Regions from separate parts of the Stenotrophomonas sp. NA06056 genome, predicted to be linked through region 3. Evidence: predicted binding sites of a transcription regulator. Region 3 holds the regulator's gene; each other region holds the start of a gene.
What was found. Region 3 encodes FliA, which starts transcription of late flagellar genes. Its sites were predicted from a motif close to TAAAGTTTNNCNNNCNNNGGCCGATAA; they were not measured.
Positions count from the first base shown of each region.

Region 1 (10,527 bases), 1.8 Mb from region 3:
TGTTCCTTCTGGGTTTTCCGGCATGCAACGCTTTCGACGCCCAGCCCTGGTGCTGGCGGCCTATCTCGGTACCTTCCTGGCGTCGTTGGACATCAGCATCGTCAACGTCGCACTGCCGACACTGCAGACCGCACTGCGGACCGACATCGCCGGGCTGCAATGGGTCATCAATGCCTACGCGATCGCACTGTCGGCGTTCATGCTTTCGGCCGGTCCGCTGGGCGATCGACATGGGCAGCGGCGGGTGTGGCTGGCCAGTGTCGCCACCTTCATCGCCGGCTCGCTGGTGTGTGCCGGCGCCGGCAGTCTGCAGGTGCTGGTGATGGGACGTGCGATCCAGGGAGTGGCCGGTGCGCTGCTGATCCCCAGCGCCATGCCGATCCTCAGCCATGCCTTCCCCGATCCCCGGCAGCGGGCAAGGGTGATCGGCGGCTGGTCGGCCTTCAGTGCTCTGGCGCTGGTGCTGGGGCCGCTGCTGGGCGGCGTACTGGTGGAGCGGGCAGGATGGCCGAGCATCTTTCTGATCAACCTGCCACTGGGGTTGCTGGCGATCGCGCTTGGGGCCTGGGGCATTCCCGAGCGTCGGCACCCGCAGCATGCTGCGCTGGATCCGGCAGGACAACTGCTGAGCATCGTCGCGTTGGCGGCGCTGAGCTATGGACTGATCGGCATCGGCGAGCATGGGGTGGCGGCGCCTCGGACCGTGCTGGCGCTGGCCGTGGCCGTTGCGGGCCTGATGGCCTTCGGCTGTGTGGAACGACGGGTCGCGCGCCCGCTGCTGCCGCTGGACCTGTTGGCGGATCATCGCTTCCGCCTGCTCAACGTCGCGTCCTTCGTACTGGGCTTCAGCGCCTACGCCAGCCTGTTCTTCCTGTCGCTGTTCTTCCAGCAGGTGCAGGGCGGCAACGCCGCCGCCGCGGGGCTGCAGCTGGTGCCACAGTTCCTGATGATGGGTGGGGTTTCGCTGCTGTTTGGCCGCATTGTCGGGCGGATTGGCTTGCCGGTAGCGCTGGTGACCGGCTACGCGCTGGCCGGTATTGCCCTGTGTGCAATGCCAGGCCTCGATGCCACCAGCACGCGCGCGCATGCAACGCTGCTTCTGTTGCTGCTGGGGGCCGGCATGGGGCTGGCGGTGCCCGCGACGGGCATGGCGGTGATGGGCCACGTGCCGCCGCAGCGCGCGGGTATCGCCTCGGCGACGATGAATGCACTACGCCAGGCGGGGATGAGCGTGGGCATCGCGCTGCTGGGCAGCGTGATGAGCCAGCGCGCTGTACAGCACCTCATTGTCGCTGCCCATGCCGCCGGCCAACCGCAGGTGGCGCTGCAAGCGCGTCGGCTCATCCTTGAACCTGCGATGGCGTCCAGTTCACCGCATGTGCTGGGCTACTACCGCGCGGCCATGGCCAGCGGGTTCGCCTGGGCGATGGCGCTGGCCGGTGCGCTGGCGGTGCTGACAGCCTTTGCCCTGCATCGCCGGTACATGGCGCAGTGACCGCAACAACTCATCCTTGCTGACCGGTGCCGGATTTGCCGGGCGTGTCCTGCTGTTGCTGGCGGGCACTGGCATGCCGTGCATGGCCACCCTCACGACCGATCGCGGCCATGTGCTGGCGATCCTGGCTGATCGCTTCACCGCCCTTGCGCCCCGCCACCCGGGCCTCGGCCGGGCTGAACTGGTGCGCGTTGCCGGATGCGTGGGCTGCCCGCCCTCCTTTCGACGCGATTGCGCGCTGTTTGTCTTCGTCCATCGAGGCAAAGCCTCGAAGGCTGCTGCCACTGCGTGAGTTGGTCATTACCGGTCTCCGGGTGTGGACATGCGTCGCTGCCATCAGTGTCGGTCCCTTGTGGCATGGAGCAGGCTAAAGACAGGTCGAGGTGGGCTGTACGAGGCTCACATGTCCTGCGCACGCGTTTGACGACCGGTTACCGCACGCGGGTCCGGGATCCACATCCGATCATCGCGGCGGCGGCACCCTGCCATGATCGAGTCCACGCCGTCGGCCAGATGCGGATGGCATGCAGAATGTCATCGGTTCCTATCGCCGATGCCATCGGGCTTGCCTAGAATCGGGATATCCCGGTAGATCCCGGGCGCTGTCGAGTGAATGGATTCAATGAAGATTCTGCTGACCGGAAGTTCCGGGCGGATAGGGCGCGCGATCTTCGGTGCGCTGGCCGGTGCCAATGAGGTGGTGGGGCTGGACCGCAGCCCTTTTGCCACCACGCGCGTCATTGCCGATGTCACCGATCGCCGGGCGCTGGAGCGCGCTGTGCAGGGCGTCGATGCCGTGATCCACACTGCGGCACTGCACGCCCCCCACGTGGGCCTGGTACCCGACGCGGTGTTCCAGCAGATCAACGTGGACGCGACCGCGAACCTGCTGCTGCTGGCGCGCGAGGCCGGCGTGCAGCGCTTCGTGCTGACCAGTACCACGGCGTTGTATGGCCATGCCGTGGTGTCCGGTGGCTGCCGTTGGATCGACGAGGACACCGAGCCGCTGCCCCGCACGATCTACCACCGCACCAAGCTGCAGGCTGAGGCGGCCGCCGAAGCAGCGGCCAGCGCAACGTTCACCGTGCGCGTGCTGCGGATGGCGCGCTGCTTCCCCGAGCCGCCTGACCGCATGGCGATGTTCCGCCTGCACCGCGGCATCGATGCGCGCGACGTGGCCAGCGCGCATGCCGCGCTGCTCCACGATGAAGGCGCGCCCTTCCAGCGCTACCTCGCGTGCGCACCGACGCCCTTCCGGCGCGAGGACTGCCTGCAGCTGGCCGCCGATCCGCGCCAGGTGCTGGCGCGCCGCGCGCCGCAGTTGCTGGCCGAGTTCGAGCGTCGTGGCTGGCCGCTGCCGCTCAGCATCGACCGGGTCTATGACAGCAGCCGGATGCGCGCAGCGCTGGGCTGGCAGCCGCGCTTCGGTCCGGAGGACGTTCTGCAGCAGTACGCCGCAGGCAGTATCGAGGTGCTGCCCCGTGCGGAGTGGATCCGCGACCGGGTTGCCGAGTAGTACAGGCCGGCGTCGACGGCCGCAGCTGAGCAGGTTCAGGTTTGCGCGCGCGCCGAGCCTCAACCTCGGCCGGCAATGGCCGCTAAACCGGTGCGCGCCTTCCCGCGCCGGGTTCCGATCCGGCGGGGCTGGCGGCCCGCGCGATGGATTGCGCATCTGCGCGGTGCCCTGGTGGCACCGGTCGACCTGAACTGCCTGCGGATCCTCCCATGTCTTCTTCCCGTTCCGTCGCTGCCCGCCGCCCCGGCAGCATCGCCCACAAGCTGATGCTGGGCACCGCGGTGATCGCGTTGCTGTGCTTCGGCGCGACCGCGTTCCTGATCTATCACCAGGCCAGTTCGGCGCTGGTGTCGTCCTCGCGCCAGACCATGGCCAGCGAAGCCCGTGCCGAGGCGCGCCAGGTGGCTGCCGACCTGGGCACGGCCTTCGCCAGCAACGATGCGATGGTGGAAACCGTGCTAGCCCAGCGTGCGCGCGGCGATGCACCCGATCGCGCCAGCCTGGCCAATGTCATTGGCGAGCAGCTGCACGCGCACCCGGAATGGCTGGGCAAGAGCACCATGTGGGAAGCCAACGCTTTCGACGGCAAGGATGCGGAGTTCGTCAACAGCGAAGCGCACGATGCCACCGGCCGCTACATGAGCTATTGGGCCTGGCAGGACGGCAAGCCGCAGCAGTCGACGATGACCGACTACACCGAGACGCCCAGCGGCTCGGGCAACTGGTACATGGTGCCCAGCCGCGACAAGCAGCCGCTGGTCAGCGAGCCCTACGCCTACGATATCGGTGGCAAGCAGGTGCTGATGAGCACGCTGAGCACCCCGATTGTCGAGAACGGCACCTTCCTTGGTGTCTTCACCGTCGACTTCTCGCTGGACGCGCTGCAGAAGCACCTGGCCACGCTGACGCCGATGGGCGCCGGACGCGTCGAACTGCTTTCACCGAAGGGCGTAGTGCTGGCCTCGGCCGATGCTGCCGAGATCGGCAAGCCGCGTACCGATGCCGCCACCCTCGGGATGCTGGCGCAGATCGCCGCTGACAAGACGTACGAAGCGTTCGAGCCCGATGCTGCCGGCAACGTGCGCCTGTACGTGCCGTTGCAGGTGGGGGACGCGCCGCAGCGTTTCGCGCTGGGTGTGGTGGTGCCGCATGCGGTGATCGTCGCGCAGGCCCGCGAGCTGCTGTGGATCATCCTGCTGGTGGGGGTGGTGGCCGCGCTGGTGCTCAGTGGCGGTGTCTACGTGCTGCTGCAGCGGCTGGCCGTGCGCCCGCTGGCGCAGGCGGTGCGTATCGCCGGCGACGTGGCTGCGGGCAAGCTGGATACCGCCATGCCGGCGCGGGGCAACGATGAAGTGGGCCGTCTGCTGGACGCGATGCAGGGCATGCGCGGTCAGCTGCAGGCGGTGATGGCCGCACAGGCGGAGATGGCGCGCCGCCATGATGCCGGTGAAATCAGCTATCGCATGGATGCCTCGGTGTTCCCCGGCGAGTACGGCCGCATGGTGGCCGACAGCAACCAGCTGGTCGCCGACAGCAACACCGTCACCCAGCGCCTGGTCGAAGTGATGCAGCGCTATGCGGTGGGCGACCTGAGCATGGACATGGAAGCACTGCCAGGCGAAAAGGCGGTGTTCACCGCTGCCATGGCAACCACCAAGTCCAACCTGGCGGCGATCAACGAGCAGATCCAGCAGTTGGCCGCCGCAGCAGCGGCCGGCGATTTCGCGGTGCGCGGCGATGCCCAGCGCTTCGAGCATGACTTCCGCCGCATGGTGGAAACCCTCAACACCATGATGCAGGTCAGCGACCACAACCTGGCCGCGCTGTCGACGTTGCTGCGCGCCATCGCCGCCGGTGACCTGAGCACGCGGATGGAAGGTGACTTCCACGGGGTGTTCGCGGTGATGCGCGATGATGCCAACAGCACCGTGCAGCAGTTGACCCAGATCGTCGGCCAGATCCAGCAGTCTGCTGCCAGCATCCGTCTGGCCGCAGGCGAGATCGCTTCCGGCAACAGCGACCTGTCGCGCCGTACCGAACAGCAGGCCGCCAACCTCGAAGAAACCGCCGCGTCCATGGAGGAACTCACCTCCACCGTGCGCCAGAACGCCGATCACGCGCTGCAGGCCAACAAGCTGGCGGCCTCGGCCGCGGGCGTTGCCAGCGAAGGCGGGCAGGTGGTCAGCCAGGTGGTGCAGACCATGGAGCAGATCGAGACCTCGTCGCAGCGCATCGCCGAGATCATCTCGGTGATCGACGGCATCGCCTTCCAGACCAACATCCTGGCCTTGAATGCAGCGGTGGAAGCCGCGCGCGCGGGCGAACAGGGGCGTGGCTTCGCGGTGGTTGCCAGCGAAGTGCGCGCGCTGGCGCAGCGCTCGGCGGGCGCGGCCAAGGAGATCAAGGAGCTGATCGATGCCTCGGTCGGCCATGTCGGCGCCGGTGCGCAGCTGGTGCATGGCGCTGGCCGCACGATGCAGGAAATCGTCGGCCAGGTCGGCCGTGTCAACGAGATCATGGCCGAGATCTCGGCGGCCTCGCGCGAACAGTCGGCCGGTATCGAGCAGGTCAACCAGACCGTGGTGCAGATGGACGAGACCACCCAGCAGAATGCTGCGCTGGTTGAAGAAGCCACGGCGGCGGCACGGGCGATGGAAGAACAGGCCGAGCAGCTGGCGGTGGCGGTGTCACGCTTCCGCCTGCAGGCTGACACCCGCTCGACTGCCACGTTGCGCGCTGCCTGACTGGGGCCGTGAACGAAGACGCCCGGCCAAGGCCGGGCGTCGATGTGCTGCTGTGCTGCCGAGCGCTGGGGCTTAGAACATGCCTTCGAAGGGGTTCCAGCTGGTGTTGCCCTTCACCTGTTCCAGGTAGTAGCTGTAGTTGGTGCTCGACGCCACCAGGAAGTTCATTGCGATGAACAGTGCACGGGCCACGATGTCCGGCAGCACCAGGCTGACCGCGACCAGCACGATGTTGATGCCGATCACCACCAGCGCCTTGCGCCACATGCCCAGGATGAACAGATAGATCGCGCCGAAGAAGAAGGCGAAGAAGTTCAGGTTGATCTTCAGGCGGTCGCCGAAGGACAGCGCCTTCCAGGCCTGCTTGAAGCCGGGCTCCTTGGGGGCGCCGTGCTGCTGGAAGAAGTTGAAGCGGAACTGCCATTTCGGACTGAAGCGGGTCAGGTCGACGGTATTCATGTAAGTAGGGACGTCCCTGTTAGGAAAACGTTTTCATGATAAGTGGGTCGCATTCAGCAAACCAGCGTGGAGCGTCAAAAATGTGACGTTCCTGCGGCAATGTGCTTGCGTCCCGGTGCCGCACCGTCACCCACCCGCCTTGTTTTTAGGATAGGGTGCGCAGTTCCGCTGCCACCCCCGCTGTTACGGGTAGCAGCGGTATGTCCATGGAGGTTGCATGACCACACCTGCTACACCGGAAAACGCACCCGGACCGGTGCTTCTGCCGACACCCGAAGTGGTGCAGGCACAACAACTGCTCGCCCGCCAGCAACTGGCGGTGGCGATGGACCGTGCTCGCATCGCGGCAAGCCGCGACGCGGCGCCGGCCGTGCTGGAAAACGACTGATACCGGGAATCCCGCCACGATCGCGCTGGCCTGCTGCCAGCGCGATCGCAGTGCGCATCAGAAGCGCGCGGTCATGCTGAAGAAGTAGCTGCGGCCGGCGACGAAGTAGTCGGTGGAGCCGTCGGCGTACAGCTTCTTGTCGGCCAGGTTGCTGACGCCGCCACGCAGGGTCAGCACCTCGTTGACGTTCCAGGCAGCGGTCAGGTCATACAGCGTGTAGGCCTTCAGGAAGGTATTGACCACGCCGGTCTGCTTGCCGGTGTACTGCGCCGACAGGCTGCTGGAGAACACCGCGTTCGGCGTCCAGTCCAGCGACGAATAGCCGGAGAATTCCGGCGTGTCGATCAGGTTGCGGCCGGTGGTCAGGTTCTTGGCTTCCTTCATCCAGGTTGCCGAGGTGCGCCACCGCCAATGATCGCCGAAGCGGAAGTTGAGGTTGCCTTCCATGCCGCTGGTGCGCGCGCGCTGCACGTTCTGCATGCGCGTCCACCAGTAGCCGTTGAAGAAGCCCAGCGCTTCATACTCGATCTTGTTCTTGAAGTCGGTATGGAAGTAGGTCAGGCCGGCATCGACCAGGTCATTGTCGAAGCTGACGCCGATCTCGCGGTTGGTGCTGGTTTCCGGGTCCAGGTTCGGATTGCCGGCCATGTAGCAACCGCCGCGGGTATAGCCCAGCGGGATCAGCGAGGTGCAGCCGCGGCCACCGGACTGGGTCGCCGCGCTGGGCGAATTCTCGGTCAGGCTCGGCGCGCGGAAGCCCTTGGAGACACCGCCACGGATCGTCCACTGCTCGCTGGGGTGCCAGACCAGGTAGGCACGTGGGCTGACGTGGCTGCCGAACTGCTCATGGTGGTCCAGGCGTGCGCCCAGGGTCAGGGCCAGGGTGCGGTGCAGCTTCAGCTCGTCTTCGACGAACAGCGCCCAGGTGTCCACTTCCAGGGTGGAGCCGACCACCGGGTTGCCGGCGTAGTCGATCGGCGCCTGGCCGATGGTGTCGGTGTTGGTCAGCTCCTGCCGCTTCCATTGGCCGCCCACCGCGAACTGGTGGTCCACGCCAAGGGTGAAGGGCGTGCTCAGGCTGCCTTCGATGATCGTATCGGTTGCCTCGGAGCGGCCGGTGGCGCCGATGTCGTTCTTGTACTCGGTCCAGTACGCGCTGAGCTTGGAGGTACCAAAATCCCACTTGCCGTCGTGGTTCAATGCCAGCGAACTGCGCTTGAGCTCACTGGCGCCCCATGCGCCCTCGTCCTGCTTCTCCAGCGCCTGGGCGATGAAGGCCTGCTGCACGCCGTGGCCCGCTTCCAGCGACACTTCCTGTGCTTCGCTCAGCGTCCACTGCAGCAGTGCGTCGACATTGCGGTCCTTCTCGCCGGCGTAGGCGTTGCCATACACACCGCCGTTGGAGCGGTCCGAATCGCGACGCATGCTGTTGGCGCCGATGCGCAGGCCGAAGCGCTCACCCAGCGGGCCGGAGAAGGTCGCGCCGATCTGCTGGGTGTCGCCACGGTCGCCATCCTGCGGCCGGGTGTAGCTGTGGGTGGCGCTGCCGTTCCAGTTGTCACCGATGCGCTTGGTGATGATGTTGATCACCCCGCCCATCGCATCCGAGCCATACAGCGAGGACATCGGGCCGCGCACCACTTCGATGCGCTCGATCTGGTCCGGAGAAATCCAGTTCAGGTCCTGGCGGCCCAGGTCGGGGCGATAGTTGGTCGAGGCCGAGCTGCCCATGCGCTTGCCGTCCACCAGCACCAGCGTGTAGTTGGACGGCATGCCGCGCAGCTTGATCTTGGACTGCTCACCGGCGGCGCTGAGCCCACCGGTCACGCCCGGGATACGGCTGAGCAGGGTGGCCAGATCGTGCACCGGCTGGCGTTCGATGTCTTCGCGGCTGATCACGCTGATGCTGGCCGGGGCATCCTTGATCCATTGCTGGTTGCCCGAGGCGGTGACCACCACGGTATCCAGGTCCTTGGTCGAGGCATCGGCGCTGGCTTCAGCGGCGGCGAGGGCAGGCAGGGTCAGCAGGCAGGCGGTGGCCAGAGCGCTGGCCAGACGGGTGCGCGACGGGCGCGCGGAACGAAGAGGAGACATGACGGCTTCCAAGGGGAGGAGAGACCCGGTGGAAGCAGCAGGCGCACGCAGACAGCAGGCAGCCACCCCTTCCCTGGGTCGTTGGGCGCGCGGAGGGTCCGGCGCAGCTGGGTGGGTCCGGTGCGCGGCGCGCAGTGACCTGCCTGGTTAACGGAATGATAACCGTTCTCGTTTGTTACGATCCAGTACTTTCAGGGATGAATCGACATTCCAGGGCGCGGTGGCGCGGTTCGCCTGCTGATTGCTGAATGGGGATATTTCCCGGCGTAGGCCTTCGCACCCGGCTTACATTCGGAGCCATAGACTGAGCCGCATTTTTCGATTCCGCCCCGTTGGAGATCGTGTGGGTTCCGGTAGTGACAGACATCGACTGCGCGGCATGACGCCGTGGCAGACAGGACAAGTGCGGACGCCGGGAATGCGTGCCAGGAACCTTGGTGCATGCAGCCCGGCCGGGACGGCCGGTCCTGCGGCCTGCAGGGAGTAGGCGGCCATGGGGAGTGAAACCATCGACGCGGAACCGGTCACGGCCGGTCCCGACGCGGGCTGGGCCCTGCTGCCGGCCGAATCACCGCTGGTGATGCCAGAACAGACATTGCGCGAAGGCGCGTTGAAAGTCCGGCGCCATCGCACCTCGCCGCGCATGATCGGGCTGCGCCGCCTGTACATCCTCGGCGGTACGGTGGCGATGACCGCCGTGGCGACGCGGATGATGTGGCGGGTGCTGTCCGGTAACGGCATCAGCGTGCTCGAGGCCTGCCTGCTGGTGCTGTTCGTCGGCCTGTTCGCCTGGATCGCGCTGTCCTTCGCCAGTGCGGTGGCTGGGTTCCTGACGGCCGTGTTCGACCGTGGCTACCGCCTGGGCATCGATCCGGACAAGCCGCTGCCGACCGTGCACAGCCGCACCGCGCTGCTGATGCCCACCTACAACGAAGACCCGCGCCGGCTGCTGGCCGGCCTGCGCGCGATCTACGAATCGGTGGCGGCCACCGGCCAGCTGCAGCGTTTCGACTTCTTCGTGCTCAGTGATACCCGCCGCGAGGACATCGCGCGTGCAGAGGAGCAGGTGTTCGCCGAACTGCGCGAGTTGGTGCCCGATGGTCAGGCGCGACTGTTCTATCGCCGCCGTGGCGACAACAGCGCGCGCAAGGCCGGCAACATCGCCGACTGGGTACGCCGCTTCGGCGGTGCCTACCCGCAGATGCTGATCCTGGATGCCGACAGTCTGATGACCGGCGACAGCATCGTGCGCCTGGTGGCCGGCATGGAGCACAACGCCGACGTCGGCCTGATCCAGACCCTGCCGTCGGTCATTGGCGGCCGCACCCTGTTCTCGCGCATGCAGCAGTTTGGCGGGCGCGTGTACGGTCCGGTGATCGCCCGTGGCGTGGCCTGGTGGCACGGTGCCGAAAGCAATTACTGGGGGCACAACGCGATCATCCGCACCCGTGCCTTCGCCGACCACGCTGGCCTGCCGGAGCTGCCGGGACGCAAGCCGTTCGGCGGCCACGTGCTCAGCCATGATTTCGTGGAAGCCGCGTTGATGCGCCGTGGAGGCTGGGCTGCGCACATGGTGCCCTACCTGGGTGGCAGCTATGAAGAAGGTCCGCCGACGCTGACCGACCTGCTGGTGCGCGATCGCCGCTGGTGCCAGGGCAACCTGCAACACGGCAAGGTGGTGGGCAGCCGTGGCCTGCACTGGATCAGCCGCGTGCACATGCTGATCGGCATCGGTCATTACTTCACCGCACCGATGTGGGCCATGCTGATGCTGATCGGCATCGCCATCCCGCTGTTCCAGGAAGGCATTGATTTCAATGCGCTGCTGCAC
Region 1 is NZ_CP054931.1:436,171-446,697, forward strand. Features, by position in the region: gene HUT07_RS01955 (DHA2 family efflux MFS transporter permease subunit) at 23-1,495, shown strand; gene HUT07_RS01960 (KGG domain-containing protein) at 1,506-1,796, opposite strand; gene HUT07_RS01965 (NAD(P)-dependent oxidoreductase) at 2,118-3,011, shown strand; gene HUT07_RS20485 (methyl-accepting chemotaxis protein) at 3,221-5,755, shown strand; gene HUT07_RS01975 (DUF2628 domain-containing protein) at 5,828-6,214, opposite strand; gene HUT07_RS01980 (hypothetical protein) at 6,432-6,602, shown strand; gene HUT07_RS01985 (TonB-dependent receptor) at 6,660-8,696, opposite strand; gene mdoH (glucans biosynthesis glucosyltransferase MdoH) at 9,190-10,527, shown strand, end outside.
Region 1: a site for FliA is predicted at 3,071-3,097, ahead of HUT07_RS20485 (methyl-accepting chemotaxis protein). Genes of this name have one in related genera too.

Region 2 (10,527 bases), 2.2 Mb from region 3:
GTTGCTGCCATTGGGCTCGCGCCTGCGCGGGCTGATCCGTGCGGACATGGATCTGGCCGGTTTCAACCGTGCCGCCCGTGCTGAAGGAGTGCGAACCCTGCGCCAGGCCGGGCTTGAAAAGGTGGCACAGGGGCTGACTACAATCGAGGAAGTCCTGTCCGTACTGCCTCCCCCGGATGAATCCAGCGCCCTTCCTGATCGTTGAAACCGGCCGCCCCGTGCCGACCCTGCGCCGTTACGGGCGCTTTCCGCACTGGATCCGGGTGGCCGCCGGCCTGGAAGAACACGAGACCGTCGTGGTCGACGTCGAGCATGGCGCCGACCTGCCCGATCCCCGCGATTTCGCCGGGGTGCTGGTGACCGGCTCGGCCGCCTTCGTCACCGACCACGCCGAATGGAGCGAGCGCAGTGCCGCCTGGCTGCGACAGACCGCCCACGACGACGTGCCGGTGTTCGGCATCTGCTACGGCCACCAGCTGCTGGCCCACGCGCTGGGCGGCGAAGTGGCCTACAACCCCGCCGGGCGCGAATCGGGGACGATTGAACTGGCACTGGACCCGCAGGCCGCGCAGGACCCCTTGTTTCACGGCCTGCCGAGCCACTTCCCGGCCCACGCCACCCATCTGCAGACCGTGCTGCGCGTACCCGAAGGTGCCGCCGTGCTGGCGCGCTCGCCGCTGGATGGCTGCCATGCCTTCCGCTGGGGCCGCCAGGCCTGGGGCGTGCAGTTCCATCCGGAATTCGCCACCCACCACATGCGTGGCTACGTGCGCGCACGCGCCGATTGCATCGGCCGACACGGCGGTTGTGCGCGCAGCATCGAGCGCGCGGTCAGCGCCGCCCCGCTGGCGCGCCAGCTGTTGCGGCGCTTTGTCCGCCAGGCCCGGCTGTCTTCAGCCCAGCCGGTGGCAAAACAGGGATAATCGGCGGCACGGGCACACCGCCCGGCCCCTCCTGTCCCTCCCCGGATGTCCATGAAAGAGATTCGCAAGCTGCCAGCCTCGGCGGGCGCCCAGTGGTTGCTGGATACGTTCTCGCTGTATCGGCGCGCGCCGCTGCAGCTGGCCCGGATCGGTCTGACCTGGCTGCTGGTGAACTGGGTGGTCACCCTGCTGGGGACGATGCTGCCCGGCACCGCTGGCCTTGCCCTGCAGATGATGACGCTGGTGATTTCACCGGTGATGTTCGGCGGCATGCTGTACGCCATGGGTGAGATCGACCAGGGCCGCCCCGGCCTGGCGACCCACCTGCTGCAGCCGATCCGCGACCGCCGTGTCAGCCACCTGCTGGTGCCGCTGGCAATCCAGGTGCTGGCCGTGCTGCTGCTCGGCGCACTGCTGTACCTGATGATCGGCCGCGAGGGCTTCACCGCCTTCAGCGACACCATGACCAAGATGCAGGAACTCGGCCGCAGCGGGCAGCAGATCAGCCCGGAAACCGCCGCCGAACTGGTCGCCAACCTGCCGGCGCAGCGCATCGCGCTGTGGATGCTGCTGGTGTTCTGCACCGCCGTGGCCCTGACCCTGGCGATGTTCACCCAGCCGGCACTGGTGGTGTTTGATCGGCAGAGCGGCATGCACGCGCTGCGCCTGAGCCTGCAGGGCTGCATCGAGAACATCGGCGCCACCGCCGTGTTCACCGTGCTCGGCCTGATCGCCGCGTTCTGCGTCTATGTGCTGTTCGTGATCGTGGTCCAGCTGGGCATGCTGATCGGCGGCCCGCTGGCGGCGGCATTCATTGCGCAACTGGTGTTCACCACGGTGCTGATGCCGCTGTATGTCGGCGCGGTCTACGCAGCCTGGAAGCAGATGTTCGTGCATCGCGGCAGCCGCGGCGCACCGCCGGTACCGCAGTCGCCGCCCGCCAACGACGTCTTCCACGCCTGAGCGGGGCTCAACGGTAGCGCCGGGCCATGCCCGGCGGATGGATATCACCTCACGCCACGAACGCCGGGCATGGCCCGGCGCTACCGGGAATCAGGCCGCAGGCTTCTTGACCGCCGAAGACGGCACCAGCCAGCGCGCGGCGTGGATGCCCAGCTCGTACAGCAGGCACATCGGGATCGCCAGCATCAGCTGCGAAACCACATCCGGCGGGGTCAGGATCGCCGCAAGCACGAAGATGCCGACGATCGCGTAACCGCGCCCTTCCTTGAACTGCTGCGGCGTGATCCAGCCCAGCAGCACCAGGATCACCATCGCCACCGGCAGTTCGAAACTGCCGCCGAAGGCGAAGAAGATCGCCAGCACGAAGTCCAGGTAGGCGTTCGCATCCGGCGTGATCGCGATCACTTCCGGGCTGAAGGTGGTGAGGAAGTGGAAGACCGCCGGCAGCACCAGGAAGTAGGCGAAGGCGCAGCCGGTATAGAACAGCAGCACCGAGGACACCAGCAACGGCATCGCCAGGCGCTTCTCGCGTGCATACAGGCCCGGTGCGACGAAAGCCCAGAGCTGGTACAGCAGCCACGGCACCGCCACGAACAAGGCCACGAAGAAGGTCAGCTTCAACGGCGCGAAGAAGGCACCGGCCGGGTTGGTGGCGATCATCGTCTGCCCGTTGGGCAACTGCGAGATCAGCGGCTCGGCCAATGCGTTGTAAAGCTTCTGGGTAAACGGCAGCAGGCCCAGCAGAACCACGCCCAGCCCCAGCAGTGCACGCACCAGGCGCGCACGCAATTCAACCAGGTGTTCCACCAGCGAACTTTCGCCGAAGTCGTGTTCGCTCATGACGGGCGCTCCGTGCGGGCAGGCGCTTCGGCCGCGGTATCAGCAACGGTATCGCCCGCAGGTTCGGCAGCTGAAGGCGCGATGGCAGCATCTTCCGCCGAAGCCACCACCGGCCCGGGCGCATCCGCCAGATGTGGCGGCTGTTCGGCCGGGGCGGGTGCACGCACCTGCTGCGCCAGCGTGTCGCTGTGCTGTTGCATCTGTTCGGCCTCGCGGCGTACGGCTTCGCCGCTGGCACGCAGCTGGTTCTCGGTGTCCTGCATGCCCTGGCGCACGTCCTGCATCTGCCGCTTGATGTCTTCGGCCTGCAGTTCGCGTTCCAGTTCCTGCTTGACCGAATCCCATTGATTACGCGCGCGGCGTACCCACAGCCCGGCGAAGCGGGCCGCCTTGGGCAGGCGCTCAGGTCCGAGCACCACCAAGGCGACGACCGCGATCACCAGCAGTTCGCTGAAGCCGATATCAAACACCGCAACCGCTCCGGATCAACGCGCGTTGCGGTCGTGCTCGTCCTGCGCGGTGCGCGCGGCGTCCTGGCTGCGCGACTCATCGCCCAACTGTGCGTTCGGCTTGTCTTCGTCGTGCATGCCCTTCTTGAATTCCTTGACCGCCGAGCCGAGATCCTTGGCACCACTGGTCAGGCGCTTGGTGCCGAACACCAGCAGGACGATGGCGAGCACGACCAACCAATGCCAGATGCTGAAACTGCCCATAAGTCGCTCGTTACGTTAGTGATCAGATTGCCGAGCATAGCGCACCGGCTGTAAGCCGGCGCGCGTGACGAAAGTCAGTTGTTGCCCAGCGTTTCAGTGCGGATTTCACCGTCGTTGACCGGCTGGAAACCCTGCTGGGCCGGCGGCGGGGTCTGCGGCACGGCCTGCAGCGGTGCCGTGGTCGCCTCAACCGGTGCCGCAGGTGCTGCCTGAACAGGCGCCGGGGCGGGCGCTGCGGCGGCGGCCGGACGCGATGCGTCATTGCCACCATTGCGGTTGTTGCGCGCCGCGTAGGTGGCCTCTTCCAGGCGATCACGGAAGGCGACCACATCCATCGACGGCGAGCCTGCGGCGCGGCCCTCGAAGATCATCCGCGGCGTGGTGTTGCTGCCGTAGGCGTCGAGGTTGGCCGCATCGTCGATCTGCAGGATCGCGCCATCCAGGGCCACGCCAGCGAACAGGCCACGGGCGCGCGACCACGACCAGATTTCAGCCTTCAGCTGGCCATCGGTGGCGGCGGCGGCATTGCGGCCGACCGGGCCGGCGGCCACACCGGCGTCGGCGCCGAGGGTGAACTTGCCGTTGACGAGGTTGTCCAGGCTGCGGTCGTTGCGGAACACCAGCACCACGTCCGAAGACTGCACGCCGGCCTGGAAGCCGATGCTGCCACCGGTGAGCTTGATGAATACCGGGTTGGACCACGCACCGTTGGGCATGCGCACGGACATCAGGCCGTGGCCACGGCGACCGCCGATGACCAGACCGGCCTTGATCGTGTCGGGAATGACGATGACCGCGCGGCCTTCGTCGAGCAATTTGTCCGGAATGCCCTGTTCGGGGATTCCCTGGATTTCAGCCAGTACACGCACCGCGTTGCGGGCGCGCTGGTCTTCCTGCGGTCCGGCCATGGCCTGGCTGGACAGCAGGCTGGCGGCGATCAGCAGGGCTTGGATCGGGCGACGCATGGCAGGCTCCAGAAGTCAGTCCATAGGAAGATATAGCAAGTGACTGAAATTAGTAGTGTTGTGATGAATCCCCAATGAGCGTTGCCTGCTCACATTCACCTCATCGATGACGCCGATCCGAATCCTGCATGCCGACGTGACGATGGAATCGGCGACAATACCGCCCATGCTCGACGCACCCGATACCGCTGTACTGGCGGTCAACCTAGGCACGCCCGAGACGCCGACGGCTCCCGCCGTTCGCCGTTATCTGGCCGAATTCCTGTCCGACCCGCGCGTGGTCTCGATACCGGCACTGCTGTGGCAACCCCTGCTGCGCGGCCTGATCCTGCCGCTGCGCAGCAGCCGTTCGGCTGCCAAATACGCCCAGGTGTGGCTGCCGGAAGGCTCGCCGCTGATGGTCCACACCCGCCGGTTGGCGCAGGCGATGCAGGCCCTGCTGCCGACGCTGCGCGTGCGCCATGCGATGCGCTACGGCGAACCGGCGCTGACCACCGAACTGGATCGGCTGGCCAGCGAGGGCGTGCGCCGCATCGTGGTCTTGCCGCTGTATCCGCAGTATTCGACCACCACCACTGCCTCGGTCGAAGACCGCGTGGATGCATGGCAGCGCAGGAACCCGCAGGTCACCGTCAGCCTGGTGCAGGACTATTCGATCGACCCGGACTGGGTTGCCGCCGTCGCCGGCTCGATCCAGCGCTATTGGCAGCAGCAGGGTCGCGGCCAGAAGCTGATGTTCTCCTTCCATGGCATTCCGCAGCGCCTTGCCGATGCCGGGGATCCCTATCCGCAGCGCTGCGAGGCCAGTGCACGCGCGATCGCGGCGGCGCTGGGCCTGGGCGCAGACGAGTGGCAGCTGGGTTACCAGTCGCGCTTCGGCCGCGAACGCTGGCTGCAGCCCTACGCCGAACCCAGCCTGTGGGCGCTGGCCGATGCGGGGGTGAAACAGATCGACGTGGTCTGCCCCGGGTTTGCCACCGACTGCCTGGAAACGCTGGAAGAAGTCGCCATGGGCTTCACCGAAACACTGGCCGAGCGCGGCGCGCAGATGCGTTACATCCCCTGCCTCAACGCCGAACCGGAACACGCCCGCGCATTGGCGCGGCTGGCCGTGGCCTCGCTGGCATGACCCTGCAGCCGTTTGAACTGCAGGTCGCGGGCGTCCGCGTTGCCGGCCTGCGCCGTGCAGGCGAGGGACCGCGCGTGCTGGCCCTGCACGGCTGGCTCGACAATGCGGCCAGCTTCGTACCGCTGGCGCCACATCTGCCACAACTGGACCTGGTAGCGATCGACCTGCCCGGACACGGCCACAGCGCCCATCTGCCCACCGGTGCGGTGTACACCACCCCGGCGGCGATCACCCATGTACTCGATGTCGCCGACGCGCTGGGCTGGGACCGGTTCACCCTGATCGGCCATTCGATGGGTGCCGGCATCGCCAGCCTCACCGCAGCGGTCAGTGATCGCGTCGAACGCCTGGTTGCCATCGAGGCGCTCGGCGGCCTGCGCGGCCCGGAAGAAGACACCGCCAGCCGTCTGCGCGAACACGTTGATGCCACCCGCGCACTCGCGCGCAAACGGCTGCGCGTATTCCCCGATCTGGCCGCACCGATCCGCGCACGGATGATGACCAACCAGCTCAGCGAAGGTTGCGCACGCCTGCTGGTCGAACGCGGTGTCGAGCCGGTCGAGGGCGGCTATCGCTGGTGCAGCGATCCGCGCCTGATGCTGCCCACCGCGATCCGCCTCAGCGAAGGCCAGATCGACAACCTGCTGCAGGCCATCAGCTGCCCGACCCAAGTGATCTACGCCACGCCTGCGCAGTCGTACTATCCCGAGCCGATGCGCAGCGAGCGCCTGCAGCACCTGCGCGATGGCCGCCTGGCGGTGTTCCCCGGCAACCATCATCTGCATATGGAACACCCGGCACAGATTGCCGCAGTCATTGATGCCTTCCTGAGCGGAAACAGCAACGCGCGCTGACCATCGTCGGCTGCACGCACTTCACTCTGCGCCACTGCGGCCGATAGAACGGTAGTGGGCCCCTGCGCCCACAGCACGCAGGCCCCTTGTGCCTGCGGCTCGTTCCCGGTTCTGCAAGGAAGACCGCATGTCCCGTCTGCTGCACCGTCATCCACAGGATGTGGTCACGGTGACTGTCCTCCGCGTCGCTATCTGCGCCGCATTCCCTGAATTCCCCGATCGTGCCGTCGTTGCGCTCATCCGCGCAGGGCGTTGCAGGGTCGCTGCCGTCCGTTGATCCAGGAGTTGCCGATGTCCATTGCGTCCTCCCGCCCGCCCGACCAGGGCCGTCTCCCTTATCTGCAACAGCTGGCCCAGCGGGGCGATCGTCGCCTGCTGCTGGGCAGCGCGGCGTTCGCGTTGATCGGCCTTGTGCTGGCCGTGCGCGGCACGTCGGCACCCGCGGCGAGCGCTGTTGCTGCAGCGGTGCTGCCAGCCGCGTGGCTGGGCGGGCGCCTGGCCGGTCAGGCCACCGCACGCAACGGCTTGGCGGTGCTGCTGTCACTGCAGTTGAGCCTGCTCTGCCAGATCGGCGGATTGAATGCCGCGTTGCCGATTGCGCTGCTGCTGGGCGTGCTGCTCACCCAGCGTGACCGCCTGCCGGTGTGGCTGGCTGGCGGCATCGGTGTCATTGCCGTACTGGCACCGTTGCTTGATGGGGCGGCCGTGCTGCCACCGCTGTTGAATGCCATTGCCCTGGCGGTGCTGACGCTGGTTCTCGGCCAGACCGCCGCACGCCTGCGCCAACAGAGCGAGGCGCTGGGCCACGGACCGCACCGCCTGGCCGCATTGGCCCGAGACATCGCGACCAGCGCCGACCTCGGCGCACACACCGATGCGCGCAGCTACGCGCCCGGTTCACTGGCCCACGCGTTGGCCGATACCGCACGTCATGTGCAGGCGCAGCGGCAGCGCGAGGCCGAAGCACACGCTGAGAACGCGCAGATCCGCCAGGCGCTGGATGCCTCGCGCACGGCGATGATGATCGCCGACAACGATCACGTCATCCGCTACGTCAACCGCTCGGTGGTGGCACTGCTGCGCAACCAGCAGGCCACGCTGCGCCAGGCGTTCCCCGATTTCGACGCCGAGCGGCTGGTCGGCAGCAGCATCCACCGCTTCCATGCCAATCCTGACCGCATCCGCGGCATCCTCAACGGGCTTCAGGCAACGCACAACGGCAAGGTGCGGATCGGCCCGGTGCATTTCGCCCAGGTCGTTACTCCGGTATTCGATGTACAGGGCACGCGCCTCGGCTTTGCGGTGGAATGGCATGACCGCACCCATGAGCTGACGCTGGAGAATGCCGTCGCCGGGATTGTCGATGCCGCCGCACACGGTGATCTCGAGCAGCGCCTGCAGGCCAGCGAAGGCGCGAGCTTCCTCGATGGCCTGACCGGTGGCATCAACCAGTTGCTGGATACCCTGGGCAGCACGGTCAACGAAGTGCGGCAGATGCTCTCGGCGCTGGCCAACGGCGATCTCGACCGCCGCATGCAGGGCGAGTATCACGGCGCGTTCGCCGCCATCCAGCGCGATGCCAACGCCACCGCCAGCCAGCTGGCGCGCATGGTCGGCCACATCCAGCACTGCGCCACCACCATCAGCACGGCCGCCAGCGAAATCGCCGCCGGCAACGGCGCACTGTCCGAGCGCAGCGAGCGACAGGCCGCACACCTGCAGGAAACGGCCGCCTCAATGGAAGAGCTGACCGCCACCGTGCGCCAGAATGCCGCGCACGCACGACAGGCCAGTGAGCTGGCCGCGTCCACCCAGGGCGCGGCAAGTGATGGCAACCACGCCATGCAGCGGGTGGTCGACACCATGCAGGCCATCGAAGGTGCATCGAAGCGGATCGGCGACATTACTGGTGTGATCGACGGCATTGCCTTCCAGACCAACATCCTGGCGCTCAACGCCGCCGTTGAGGCGGCACGCGCCGGCGAGCAGGGGCGCGGGTTCGCAGTCGTGGCCAGCGAGGTCCGTGTGCTGGCGCAGCGATCGGCGGCCGCCGCCCAGGAGATCAAGGTCCTGATCGACGAGGCAGGCCGTCAGGTCGGCGAGGGTGCCCAGTTGGTGGCCGATGCCGGACAACGCATGCAGGGCATCGTCGGCGGCGTGGAGAACGTAAGCCACCTGATGCGCGAGATCTCGGCGGCATCGCAGGAGCAGTCCTCTGGTATCGAGCAGATCAACCAGACGGTGGTGCAGATGGACCAGGCCACGCAACAGAACGCAGCCTTGGTGGAAGAAGCCACCGCAGCGGCACGCGAACTGCAGTCGCAGGCAGGTGAACTGAACCAGGCGGTATCGGTGTTCCGGCAGCGCGAGGCGGCCTTGATCGACTGAGCGTGGACCAGCACCGTGCTGCATGAAAGGCGGCGCCCGCAGGGCGCCGCCTTTTTGTTGGGCGTGGTTTCCGGTGGGGTTCATCGGCTCAACGAGTACGAAGGCAATCCGTTCAAGGCTGCCCGCGACACGATGATGAGGGCCGAGGGCACCTGCCGTTGCGGCGAAGTAACTCCGCCTGCCGTTGAGCTCTACAGAAAGCGACGCCCCTTGGGCGCCGCTTTCTTGTGCGTGAGTGCTGGAGCCCGGTAGTGCCGGCCGCTGGCCGGCAACCACGTGCAGCAGCGTGAGATTCATGGGGTGCCGGCCAGCGGCCGGCACTACCCTTGCTTTCTCGCGCACAAAGAAAAACCCCGCTGCATGCGCAGCGGGGTTTTTGGGTATAAACCCTGGCGATGACCTACTCTCGCATGGCTTAGGCCACACTACCATCGGCGCAGCTACGTTTCACTTCCGAGTTCGGGATGGGATCGGGTGGTTCCATAGCGCTAATTTCACCAGGGAGGCGGTTGGAGTGTCGCTTGGACGTCGTATCTTTGCAGGGGCGGGCATGGTGATGCCTGCGTTGCAAAGAGACGCGCCTGAGCGCCTGCCTCTCGTTTGGTCTTGTGACGTAGCGTGCACTTGGATCTATCGACATGTCATGTCGGCCAAGGCAACTTGAGGTTATATGGTCAAGCCTCTCGGATCATTAGTATCAGTTAGCTCAATACATTGCTGTACTTACACACCTGACCTATCAACCACGTAGTCTACATGGTTCCTTCAGGGGGCTTGTGCCCCGGGAGATCTCATCTTGAGGCGCGCTTCCCGCTTAGATGCTTTCAGCGGTTATCGCTTCCGAACATAGCTACCCGGCAATGCCACTGGCGTGACAACCGGAACACCAGAGGTTCGTCCACTCCGGTCCTCTCGTACTAGGAGCAGCCCCTCTCAAATCTCCAACGCCCATGGCAGATAGGGACCGAACTGTCTCACGACGTTCTGAACCCAGCTCGCGTACCACTTTAAATGGCGAACAGCCATACCCTTGGGACCGACTACAGCCCCAGGATGTGATGAGCCGACATCGAGGTGCCAAACACCGCCGTCGATATGAACTCTTGGGCGGTATCAGCCTGTTATCCCCGGAGTACCTTTTATCCGTTGAGCGATGGCCCTTCCATACAGAACCACCGGATCACTAAGTCCTAGTTTCCTACCTGCTTGATCCGTCGATCTTGCAGTCAAGCACGCTTATGCCTTTGCACACAGTGCGCGATGTCCGACCGCGCTGAGCGTACCTTCGAGCTCCTCCGTTACTCTTTAGGAGGAGACCGCCCCAGTCAAACTACCCACCATACACGGTCCCCGACCCAGATAATGGGCCCAGGTTAGAACGTCAAGCACGACAGGGTGGTATTTCAAGGATGGCTCCACCACAGCTAGCGCCATGGTTTCATAGCCTCCCACCTATCCTACACAGACGAACTCAACGTTCAGTGTAAAGCTATAGTAAAGGTTCACGGGGTCTTTCCGTCTTGCCACGGGAACGCTGCATCTTCACAGCGATTTCAATTTCACTGAGTCTCGGGTGGAGACAGCGCCGCTGTCGTTACGCCATTCGTGCAGGTCGGAACTTACCCGACAAGGAATTTCGCTACCTTAGGACCGTTATAGTTACGGCCGCCGTTTACTGGGGCTTCGATCAAGAGCTTCGCCTTGCGGCTGACCCCATCAATTAACCTTCCAGCACCGGGCAGGCGTCACACC
Region 2 is NZ_CP054931.1:4,440,595-4,451,121, forward strand. Features, by position in the region: gene HUT07_RS20040 (GspE/PulE family protein) at 1-205, shown strand, start outside; gene HUT07_RS20045 (glutamine amidotransferase) at 177-923, shown strand; gene HUT07_RS20050 (BPSS1780 family membrane protein) at 975-1,886, shown strand; gene tatC (twin-arginine translocase subunit TatC) at 1,977-2,726, opposite strand; gene tatB (Sec-independent protein translocase protein TatB) at 2,723-3,196, opposite strand; gene tatA (Sec-independent protein translocase subunit TatA) at 3,212-3,439, opposite strand; gene HUT07_RS20070 (YSC84-related protein) at 3,514-4,404, opposite strand; gene hemH (ferrochelatase) at 4,571-5,533, shown strand; gene HUT07_RS20080 (alpha/beta hydrolase) at 5,530-6,387, shown strand; gene HUT07_RS20085 (methyl-accepting chemotaxis protein) at 6,679-8,775, shown strand; rRNA gene rrf (5S ribosomal RNA) at 9,163-9,277, opposite strand; rRNA gene HUT07_RS20095 (23S ribosomal RNA) at 9,446-10,527, opposite strand, start outside.
Region 2: a site for FliA is predicted at 6,408-6,434, ahead of HUT07_RS20085 (methyl-accepting chemotaxis protein). Genes of this name have one in related genera too.

Region 3 (10,527 bases):
GTCAACGAGGCATGCGGATCGAGATCGATCAGCAGAACGCGGTGGCCGAGCGCGGCCAGGCCGCGACCGAGGGCGAGGGTGGTGGTGGTCTTGCCGACTCCGCCCTTCTGGTTGGCGACTGCCCAGATGCGCATCGGATTACTCCTTCATTGCCGGGGGAACGGCGGCGCCGACACGGCTGCCAGCCGGCACCGGTGGCAACTGCACCGGTGCGATGGGGGAAGTGGGGGTGCTGGCCGGCGCGGCGGCGGCCTGTTCGCTGGCGCCTCGGGTGGCGCTGGTGGCTGCGTTCAGGCGTTCGCCCAGCGGGTCCACCGAATGACTGGTGTCGGCCAGGATGATGACCATCACCCGCCGGTTGCGATTGCGGCCCTGCGCGCTGTCGTTCTCTTCGCGTGGGCGGAACTGACCATAGCCGACCATCGCCAGCCGCGACGGCTGCAGCCCCTGGTCGGCAAACAGATGCACCACGCTGGCCGCGCGCCCGGCCGACAGTTCCCAGTTGGACGGGAAGGTGGCGGTGGCGATCGGCACGTTGTCGGTGTGGCCTTCAACGCGCACGCTGTTGGGTACGTCGCGCAGCACGCCGGCCAGGCTGGCCAGGGTGTCGCGGGCATGCACATCCAGCGCTGCCGAGCCGGTCGGGAACAGAATGTCGCTGTTGATCTCGACTTCGATCCACAGTTCGGTGCGGCGCACGCTGATCATGCCGCGGTCGATCAGTGGCGCCAGTGCAGCAGTCAGGCGGTCGGCGATGCTGTTGAGCTGGCGCTCGGCACGCGCGATCTGCTCCTGGTTGTGTACCGACACCGGCATGCGCATCTGCGAGGCCATCGCCGGCAGCAGGGTGGGGTCGTGCGACGGCGCCGGGGCGGAGGGCCCGATCTTGGTGCCCGATTTGATCACCGACGGGCTGTCCCAGCCGCCGCCCTGTACCTGCTTGTTGCCGACCTGCACGGGGTTGATGGTACGCGGTGCACCACCGAAGGCATCGGTGAGGGCGTCGGCCATGATCCGGTACTTGCCCTCGTTGACCGAGGAGATGGCGTACATGACCACGAAGAAGGCGAGCAGCAGCGTCATCAGGTCGGCATAGGGTATCGCCCATGCTTCGTGGTTGGCGTGCTCTTCGTGGTGCTTGCGGCGGGCCATGTCAGTGCAGGAAGCCGGAGAGGTTGGTTTCGATGTTGCGCGGGTTCTCGCCCTGGGCGATCGAGATCAGGCCTTCGATCACCATTTCGCGGTCGCGCGAGTTGTGGGCGATCACGCCCTTCAGCTTGGCCGCGATTGGCAGGAACAGCAGGTTGGCCGAGGCGATGCCGTAGATGGTGGCGGTGAACGCAGCGGCGATGCCGTGGCCCAGCTTGCTGGGGTCGGCCAGGTTCTTCATCACCGCGATCAGGCCCAGCACGGCGCCGATGATGCCCAGCGTGGGCGCATAGATGCCCATGGCTTCAAATACCTTGGCGCCGGCCTGGTCCTGGTGTTCCTGGCTGCCCAGTTCGATTTCCAGCATGTGCCGGATCGATTCGGGTTCCACGCCGTCCACCAGCAGTTGCAGACCCTTGCGCAGGAACGGATCACGCTGCGCTTCCACCTGCGATTCCAGGCCCAGCAGGCCCTGGCGGCGGGCGATGTTGCTCCATTCCACGATCTGCTGGATCAGTTCGCGACGGTCGCTGTGCGGCGGCCGCACGACCCAGCGCACGATCTTGAACGCATGCTTGAACACCGCCGGCGCGGTATGCAGCAGGATGGCCGCCACGGTACCCACGATCACGATCACAAACGCCGCAGGCGACCACAACGACGCCAGGCCGGCGCCCTTGAGGATGCTGCCACCGACCAGTGAGGCCAGGGCGAGGAAAAGTCCAATGAGGCTGAGTCTATCCATGGGTCCGGTATCGGCTTGTATGAATGGGACTTGAGACACCGGGAGATTCTGGTGTAACGGAGTTCACAGTTTTTTCTGTTGCCGGGCATGGCCCGGCGCTGTTGCATGTCGGGTTCAGCAATCGGGTCAGTCGTGTGGGCTGCGCAGCCCGTCCACGTCCAGGATCAACGCCATGCGACCATCGCCGATCAAGGTTGCACCGGCATAACCGCGCAGGCCGCGCAGGGCTTTCGGCAGCGGTTTGATGACCACTTCCTCGCGCCCGCGCACCTGGTCCACCACCAGCCCGAAGCGTGCCTCACCGGCCTGCAGCACGACGATGGTCAGCAGGGGCGAGGCGGCCGGCGTCACATCCAGCCATTGCCGCAGATCGACCAGCGCCAGCGTGTGCGAGCGGCGGTCAAGCACGGCGCGGCCGTCGAACCAGCCCAGCGAGGTGCGCGGTGCATGCAGCACTTCCATCACACGGGCCAGCGGCAGCGCGTAGACGTCTTCGCCGGCCTGCACCAGCAGGGTCGGCAGGATCGCCAGGGTCAGCGGTACGCGGATCATGAAGCGGCTGCCGCGGCCCAGTTCCGACTGGATCTGGATCTGCCCGCTCAGCTCGCGGATGCGTGACTGCACCACGTCCATGCCGACGCCGCGGCCGGAGATATCGGTCACCTGCTGTTTGGTCGAGAACCCCGGCAGGAACACCAGGTGCAGGCATTCCTCACTGCTCAGGCGGGCAGCGGCTTCCGGATCGATCAGGCCCTTCTCGCGCGCCTTGGCACGCAGCTTCTCCGGATCGATGCCTGCACCGTCGTCCTGCACTTCGATGCTGACGTAGTCGCCTTCCTGCTGTGCCGACAGGCGCACGTGGCCCATCCGCGGCTTGCCCTGCGCTTCGCGCAGGTCAGGCATTTCCACGCCATGGTCGATGGCGTTGCGGACCAGGTGCACCAGCGGATCGGCCAGTGCTTCGACCAGGTTGCGGTCAAGCTCGGTCTCGGCGCCGATCAGCTCCAGATCCACTTCCTTCTTCAGCGAACGCGCAACGTCGCGCGCCACCTTCGGGAAGCGCGAGAACACCTTGCCGACCGGCTGCATGCGGGTGCGCATCACTGCCGACTGCAAGCGTGCGGTGGCGATATCCAGCGTCGACACCGCGCGGTCCAGCTCTTCATCGCGCAGGCGGGTGCGCAGCGTCTTCAGCCGGTTTCGTGACAGCACCAGTTCGCCGATCAGGTTGACGATGGCATCCAGGCGCTTGGTATCCACGCGCACGGTGTGTTCGGCTTCGGCGACGGGCTTGTTGGGCGCCGGCTTGGCGACTGGTGCGGCCGGCGCGGGCGTCGGTCGTGGTGCCGGTACGGCGACAATCGCTGCGGTGGGGTTGCTGCCCGGGGCGGCGCCGCCATGCAGCTGATCGAGCAATGCCTCGAACTCGTCCTCGCTGATCATGTCGTCGGCCTTCTTCGCCGCCGCCACGGGTGCCGGCGCCTTGCCGCCGTGCAGCTGGTCGAGCAGGGCCTCGAATTCGTCGTCGGTGATCAGGTCACTCCCGCCGGTACTCGGCGCCGCGGCCGATGGCGCTGCTGCGCCACCGCCATGCACATCGAACTGGGCGACCAGTTCGGGTGGGGCAAAGCCCGGCTCGGTGCCTGAAGACACCGCGTCAAGCATCGACTGCAGGTAGTCCAGCGATTGCTGGGCGGCATCGAAGTGATGGGCCTGCAATACGGCCTGGCCGGCGCGCGCGGCGCCCAGCGCCTCTTCGGCGGCGTGGCACAGTTCGACCATCGCGGTGATGCCGAGGAATCCAGCGCCGCCTTTCAGCGTGTGGTAGCCACGGAACACCGCGTTGAGCTGGTCATTGTCCTGCGGTGCCTGTTCCAGCGACACCAGCTGTTCGCCGAGGCGATCCAGGATTTCCTGGGCCTCGATGATGAAATCGGCAGTGATGTCGTCGGCTACCGCGCCCATGGTTACAGCCCCAGATCCGACAACAGGTCGTCGGCGTCGTTCTGCGAGACCGCATGGCGGTCCAGCCCCTTCAGTGCCGGCCCGGCCAGTTCCGGGTCGGTGCGATGCTGTTCCGGCGGCAGGCCGAGCGCGCCGAAACCCTCATGCACGCGGCGCACGATGCCGACCACGCGGCGGATGATCTGTCCGGTCAGGTCCTGGTAACTCTGGGTCAGGGCGATCTCGGTGAGGTTGTGGCGGATGCGGTCGAGCTGCACGTCCTGGCCCGGCTGCAGGCCATCGGCGCGCAGCTGTTCGGTCAGGCTGCGGCACTCTTCTGCCAGGTCCAGGGTGCGGTGGGTGGCCTGTTCGGTCATCGCCACCACGTGGTCCAGGCGCGCGCAGGCATCGTCCAGCTCGCCGGCTTCATCGGGCACGGTCGGCAGTTCGCCCAGCGCCTGGCCCAGTTCGCGGGCCAGCCGCGAAAGGCCGCTCATCATCGGCTGGGTACGCAGCGCGACCAGGCCGTCGATGCGCTGGCGCCAGGCAGCCTCGTCACCGGATTCCAGTGCGTCCAGGGCTTCCTGCAGGCGCAGGGCAAGGGCGCTCTTGTCGACCGTGGTGTCCATCAAGCGCTGGCCGCCAGGCGTTCGAAGATCTTGCCGAGCTTCTCTTCCAGCGTCTGTGCGGTGAACGGCTTGATGATGTAACCGTTAACGCCGTTCTGCGCCGCTTCGATGATCTGCTCGCGCTTGGCTTCGGCCGTCACCATCAGCACCGGCAGGGTCTTCAGCTTGGCATCGGCACGGATCGCCTTGAGCAGTTCGATGCCGGTCATCACCGGCATGTTCCAGTCGGTGACCACGAAATCGAACGGCTGGCTCTGCAGCAACGACAGCGCGGCATGCCCGTCCTCGGCTTCGGCGGTATTGGTGAAGCCCAGATCGCCCAGCAGGTTCTTGACGATACGACGCATGGTCGAGAAGTCGTCGACGATCAGGATGCGCATGTTCTTGTTCAAAGCAGAGTTCCTTTGTTGATCAGCTCTCGAGGCCGGCGTCGGCCGCCTCGAAAATCTTCAGTCGGCCACGCAGGCGCAGGACCGCCTGGCCGTGGATCTGGCAGACCCGCGACTCGCTCACGCCGAGCACTGCGCCGATCTCTTTCAAATTCAGTTCCTGCTCGTAGTAGAGCGACAGCACCAGCTGTTCGCGCTCGGGCAGGTGGCCGATGGCGTTGCCCAGCTCACGACCGAACTCGCCGCGTTCCAGCACCTGCTGCGGGGTCGGGCCGCCCTGGGCGACGGTGTCGAGCTCGCCCTGGTCTTCAATGCGTGATTCCAGGCTCAGCACCTGGCCGCGCGAGGCATCTTCCATCAGGCGCAGGTACTCGGGCAGCGGCATCTCCATCGCGGCAGCCACTTCGGTGGCGCTGGCGGCGCGACCGGTGCTCTGCTCCAGGCGGCGGATGGTGGCAGCAGCGTCGCGGGCACGGCGGTGCACCGAACGCGGTACCCAGTCGCCACGACGGATCTCATCGATCATCGAGCCGCGGATGCGGATCGAGGCGTAGGTCTCGAACGAAGCGCCCTGATCGGCGTCGTAGCTGCGCGACGCTTCGATCAGGCCCATCATGCCGGCCTGGATCAGGTCGTCCACTTCAACGCTGGCCGGCAGACGTGCGGCCAGATGGTGGGCGATGCGCCGCACCAGGTCCGAGTGCTGGGCGATGACCTCATTGGCCGCCGTGCGCTGGACCTCTCTGTACTGGGCGGCGCCTTTCATGCGGCCACCCCACGCTGCTTGATGATGCGTTCGAGGAAGAACTCGACGCCACCGCGCGGCTCGGTGGGTGCCTGCCAGCGGGCGGTGCGGCGGGCGATCTCGGTGATCGCCAGTGCCGACGGGCTGGACGGATAGGCCTTCACCACGGGCTGCTGGCGCTGCACCGACAGGCGCAGCCAGTCGTCCTGCGGCACGCAGCCGAGGTAGTTCAGCGAGACATCGGCGAGGAATTTCTCGCAGACGCGGGTCAGCTTCTCGTACAGCACGCGGCCTTCGTTGGGGTCGCGCACCATGTTGGCCACCACCTGGATGCGGTCCACGCCACGTTCGCGCGACAGCACCTTGATCAGGGCGTAGGCGTCGGTGATCGAGGCCGGTTCATCGCAGACCACGACCACGGTGTCCTGCGCGGCCTGGCAGAAGGTCAGCACGCCATCGTTGATGCCGGCGGCGGTGTCCACCACCATGATGTCCAGCTCGCGTTCCAGTTCGGAGAACACGTTGACCAGGCCCACGTGCTCGGCCGGGGCCAGCTCGGCCATGTGCCGGCGACCGGACGCGGCCGGGACCACCAGTACGCCGTTCGGGCCTTCGATGATCACGTCATCCAGGCTGCAGCGGCCAGCGACCAGGTCGGCCAGGGTATTGGTGGGGTTCAGGCCGAGGATCACGTCGATGTTGGCCAGGCCGAGGTCGGCATCCAGCAACAGGGTGCGTTTGCCCATGCCGGCAAGCGCCACGGCCAGGTTGGCCGACACGTTGGTCTTGCCGACGCCGCCCTTGCCGCCGGTCACGGCAATCGTGCGCACAGGGCCGAGCGGCTCGCTGCGGGTCGCCGTCAGCGGGAAGGTGGTGGTCAGCTTGGCGTACTCACGCGACGGCATGGTTCAACTCCGGGTTGCAGGGCATATCGGCCGCGCGGCGCAAATCTTCAAGGCGAAGTACAAGATTGGCTGCACTGGCCCGGTGCAGGTCGTCCGGGACGTCCTGGCCATCGGTCACCCAGGTGATCGGCAGCTTGTGGTCCACCGCCACCGACAGGGCGTTGCCGAAGCGGCCGGTCTCGTCCAGCTTGCTCAGTACCAGGCCCTGCAGGTTGGCTGCGCCGAAGCGGCGGACCACCTCGTCCATGTCACCGAAGCTGGTGTTGGCCGGCAGCACCAGCAGGGTGCGCACCTGGCGGGCGGCGCGCAGCCACTGCAGCTGGGCGGCCAGCGCACGGTCGCGCGGGCCCAGGCCGGCGGTGTCGATCAGCACCAGCTTGTAGTCCTTCAATCGCTCCAGCAGCTGGTCCAGGTCGGTGCCGCTGTTGGCCTCGTGCACCGCGATGCCGAGCTGGCGGCCGTAGCCGTACAGCTGTTCACGGGCGCCGATGCGCATCGTATCGGTGGTGACCAGGGCGACATCGCGGGCCGCATGGGCTTCAGCGAAGCGCGAGGCCAGCTTGGCGATGGTGGTGGTCTTGCCGGCGCCGGTCGGGCCGACCAGGGCGATCACACCGCCTTCTTCCATCGGATCGACCGGGGCGATCGGCAGCTTGCGCGAGATCAACCCCAGCATCAGGCCGCGGCCACGATGGGCTTCGGTCTCCAACGGAATCTGCATGGCCACGTCGCGGGCGATGCCAGCGTCGAAGCCGTACTCGTCCATCAGGTCCAGCGCAGTGGCGCGCACCGGGCAGCCGCGCAGGCGCTCGTCGGTGAAGCGGTTCATCTCGCGCTCGATCACCTGGCGCATACCGGCCACTTCCTGGCGCAGGTGGCGGATTTCGGCGTCGTCGGCGACCAGGGTCAGCGCCGGTGCCGGCGCCAGGGTCGGCAGCGGTGCGGGCACAAGCTCTGTCGGCTGCACGGCAACCGGCGCATGGGGGGCTTCGTCTTCGGGCGTGACGGCGGCCTGGAGGGCGACCGGCAACGGCGGCGGCGACACTGCCGACATTTGCGCGCTGTCTTCCAGCGGCGGATCGATCTGGAAGCGGGCGCGGTTCACCGGCGCGGCCGCAGCCGGCGAGGGCGCCACGATGGCGTCGGCGAACGGGGCGAAGATCTGTTCCGGCAGCGTCGATTCATTGACGGCGGCACGCGCCAGCGTAGCAGCGAAGCCAGTGCTGCCGCGGGTCGGCACGATCTCGTCGGCGCTGTCCAGGGTGCGGCCGGTCGCGCCGACAGCGGCGCGGGCGAGGGCGGCGACGGCCGACGTGGTGGCTGCCACCGGCTCCGGTGCCGGGGTGCTGCTGCGACGGCGGGTGACGGCGGCGATCACCGCATCGGCGGCGGTGCGCGGCTTCGGCGCGGGCGGCGGTGCCACGTCGCGACGCGAGGCTTCCAGGGCGCGCTGCACGGCGCTCTCATCGTAGTTGGCGGCAGCCACGATCTCGATGCCTTCCTCGATCCGGCGGTTGGACAGGATCACGGCGTCAGGACCATGTTCCTTGCGCACCAGGTTCATGGCCGAGCGCATGTCGGCGGCGACGAATCGTTTGATTTTCATGCTGTGGTCACGGGACGAAGTCGGCGGAGTGGCGGTCGGAGAACGCGGGTGGTCGGTGGTCTGCACGGTTCGGGTTCCCCTTGGAATCTGTCTGTTGCGGGTGTTTGAAAGTGGTGTCTGTTTTCTGGCGCTTTGCAGGGCGGCGTCAGCTGATCGTTCCAACCAGCTTCAGGCGCTTGTCCTCCGGCACCTCGCTGTACGCCAGGACCGACAGCGACGGAACGCTGTGGCGGACCAGGCGGGCCAGCGCGGCGCGCACCGGGCCTGGTACCAGCACGACCGCGGGCTCGTTGCGGGCTTCCTGCTTGCTGACACATTCGGCCAGGCTCTGGTGCAGTCGCTCAGCGAGTCCGGGTTCCAGCGCGGCGCCGTTGCCCTGCGTGGACTCCTGCAAGACACGTTCCAATTGCGGGTTGAGGGTGAACACCGGCAGCTCCGCCGACATTCCGGCGATCTCCTGCACGATGAAACGGCCCAGCGCGGTGCGCACTGCAGCGGTCAGCGTGGCCGGGTCCTGGCTGTGCGGGGCGTGCTCGACCAGTGCTTCGGCGATCTTGCGCAGCTGGCGGATCGGAATGCGCTCGACCAGCAGGTTCTGCAGCACGCGCACCACCGCCGACAGCGGCAGCGCCTTCGGCGTCAGATCTTCGACGAGCTTGGGCGCACTCTTGGCCAGGTTGGCCAGCAGGTGCTGCACTTCCTCGTGGCCGAGCAGTTCCGGTGCGTGCTCGCGGATCAGGTGCGAAAGGTGGGTGGCCACCACCGTCGCCGGGTCGACCACGGTGTAGCCCAGGGTTTCGGCCTGGGCGCGCTGGTGCGGCTGGATCCAGGTTGCATCCAGGCCGAAGGCGGGGTCCTTGCCGGCAATGCCTTCCAGCGGACCGAGCGCACTTCCAGGGTCCAGCGCCAGTTCGCGGTCGGGATGGATCTCGGCGGTGGCCACCGGCACGCCATGCACCAGTACCCGGTAGCCGTTGGCCGGCAGTTCGAGGTTGTCGCGGATGTGGACCGACGGAATCAGGAAGCCGACGTCCTGGGTCAGCTTGCGGCGCACGCCCTTGATGCGCGGCATCAGCTCGCCGCCCTGGTTGCTGTCGACCAGCGAAATCAATCGATAGCCCACTTCCAGGCCCAGCGGATCGACCGGGCGCAGCTCGTCCCAGCTCAATTCAGCAGTGGGTGCGGGAGCAGCGGGGCGGCCCAGCGCGTTCAGTGCGTTGGTTTCGCCCGCCGCCGTGTCGGCCTGCGCTGGCACCAGGCCCTTGCGGTAGACCTTCCAGGCGATGAAGCCGAGGATCGCCGCCAGCGTCAGGAAAGCGACGTTGGGCATGCCCGGCACCAGGCCGACCACGCCGAGGATGCCGGCGGTGATCGCCAGTGCACGGTACTGGCCGAACACCTGGCCGGTCATCGCCTGCGCCATGTCCTGCGAACGCGAAGCACGGGTAACCAGCATCGCCACCGCGCTGGACACCAGCAGCGCCGGCAGCTGCGCCACCAGGCCGTCACCGATCGACAGCAGGGTGTAGGTGGCCGCTGCATCGCCGAACGGCATGCCATGCTGCAGCACGCCGACGGCCAGGCCGCCGAGCATGTTGATGAACAGGATCAGGATGCCGGCGATCGCATCGCCACGGATGAACTTGCTGGCGCCGTCCATCGCGCCGTAGAAGTCGGCTTCCTCGCGGACCTCTTCGCGGCGCAGCTTGGCTTCCTCGCGCGTCAGCAAACCGGCGTTGAGATCGGCGTCGATCGCCATCTGCTTGCCGGGCATGGCGTCCAGGATGAAGCGCGCGGTCACTTCCGAGACGCGGCCGGCGCCCTTGGTGATGACCACGAAGTTGATGATGGTCAGGATCGCGAACACCACGATGCCGACGGCATAGTTGCCGCCGATCACGAATTCACCGAACGCGGCGATCACCTTGCCGGCCGCGTCGTGGCCGTTCTGGCCGTTCAGCAGGATGACGCGGGTGGAGGCCACGTTCAGCGCCAGCCGCAGCATGGTGGTGATCAGCAGCACGATCGGGAAGATGGTGAAGTCCAGCGGGCGCTTCACGTAGACCACCGCCAGCAGCACCATCAGCGAGATGGCGATGTTGAAGGTGAAAAGCGCATCGAGCACCGGCGCGGCCAGCGGCACCACGACCATGGCCAGCAGGGCCAGCACGATCAGCGGCGCGCCAAGACCCTGGCGGATCATTTCAAGCGCGCGGCGGGTATTGAAGCTGGATGCCTGGGCGCTCATGGGCGGCCCCCGTTGCCGAATTCATCGACCTGGATGTGTGGCGTGGACGGCATCGGGCCGGTCCGCCAGCTGCGCAGCTGGTAGACGTAAGAGAGGACCTGGGCGACGGCTGAATACAGTCTCACGGGGATTTCCTTGCCGAGTTGGCCTTCCCGATACAAGGCGCG
Region 3 is NZ_CP054931.1:2,197,731-2,208,257, reverse strand. Features, by position in the region: gene HUT07_RS09790 (ParA family protein) at 1-134, opposite strand, end outside; partial or broken gene motD (flagellar motor protein MotD) at 286-1,152, opposite strand; gene HUT07_RS09780 (flagellar motor protein) at 1,154-1,894, opposite strand; gene HUT07_RS09775 (chemotaxis protein CheA) at 2,021-3,859, opposite strand; gene HUT07_RS09770 (protein phosphatase CheZ) at 3,862-4,467, opposite strand; gene cheY (chemotaxis response regulator CheY) at 4,467-4,859, opposite strand; gene HUT07_RS09760 (RNA polymerase sigma factor FliA) at 4,879-5,622, opposite strand; gene HUT07_RS09755 (P-loop NTPase) at 5,619-6,506, opposite strand; gene flhF (flagellar biosynthesis protein FlhF) at 6,493-8,112, opposite strand; gene flhA (flagellar biosynthesis protein FlhA) at 8,258-10,360, opposite strand; gene flhB (flagellar biosynthesis protein FlhB) at 10,357-10,527, opposite strand, start outside.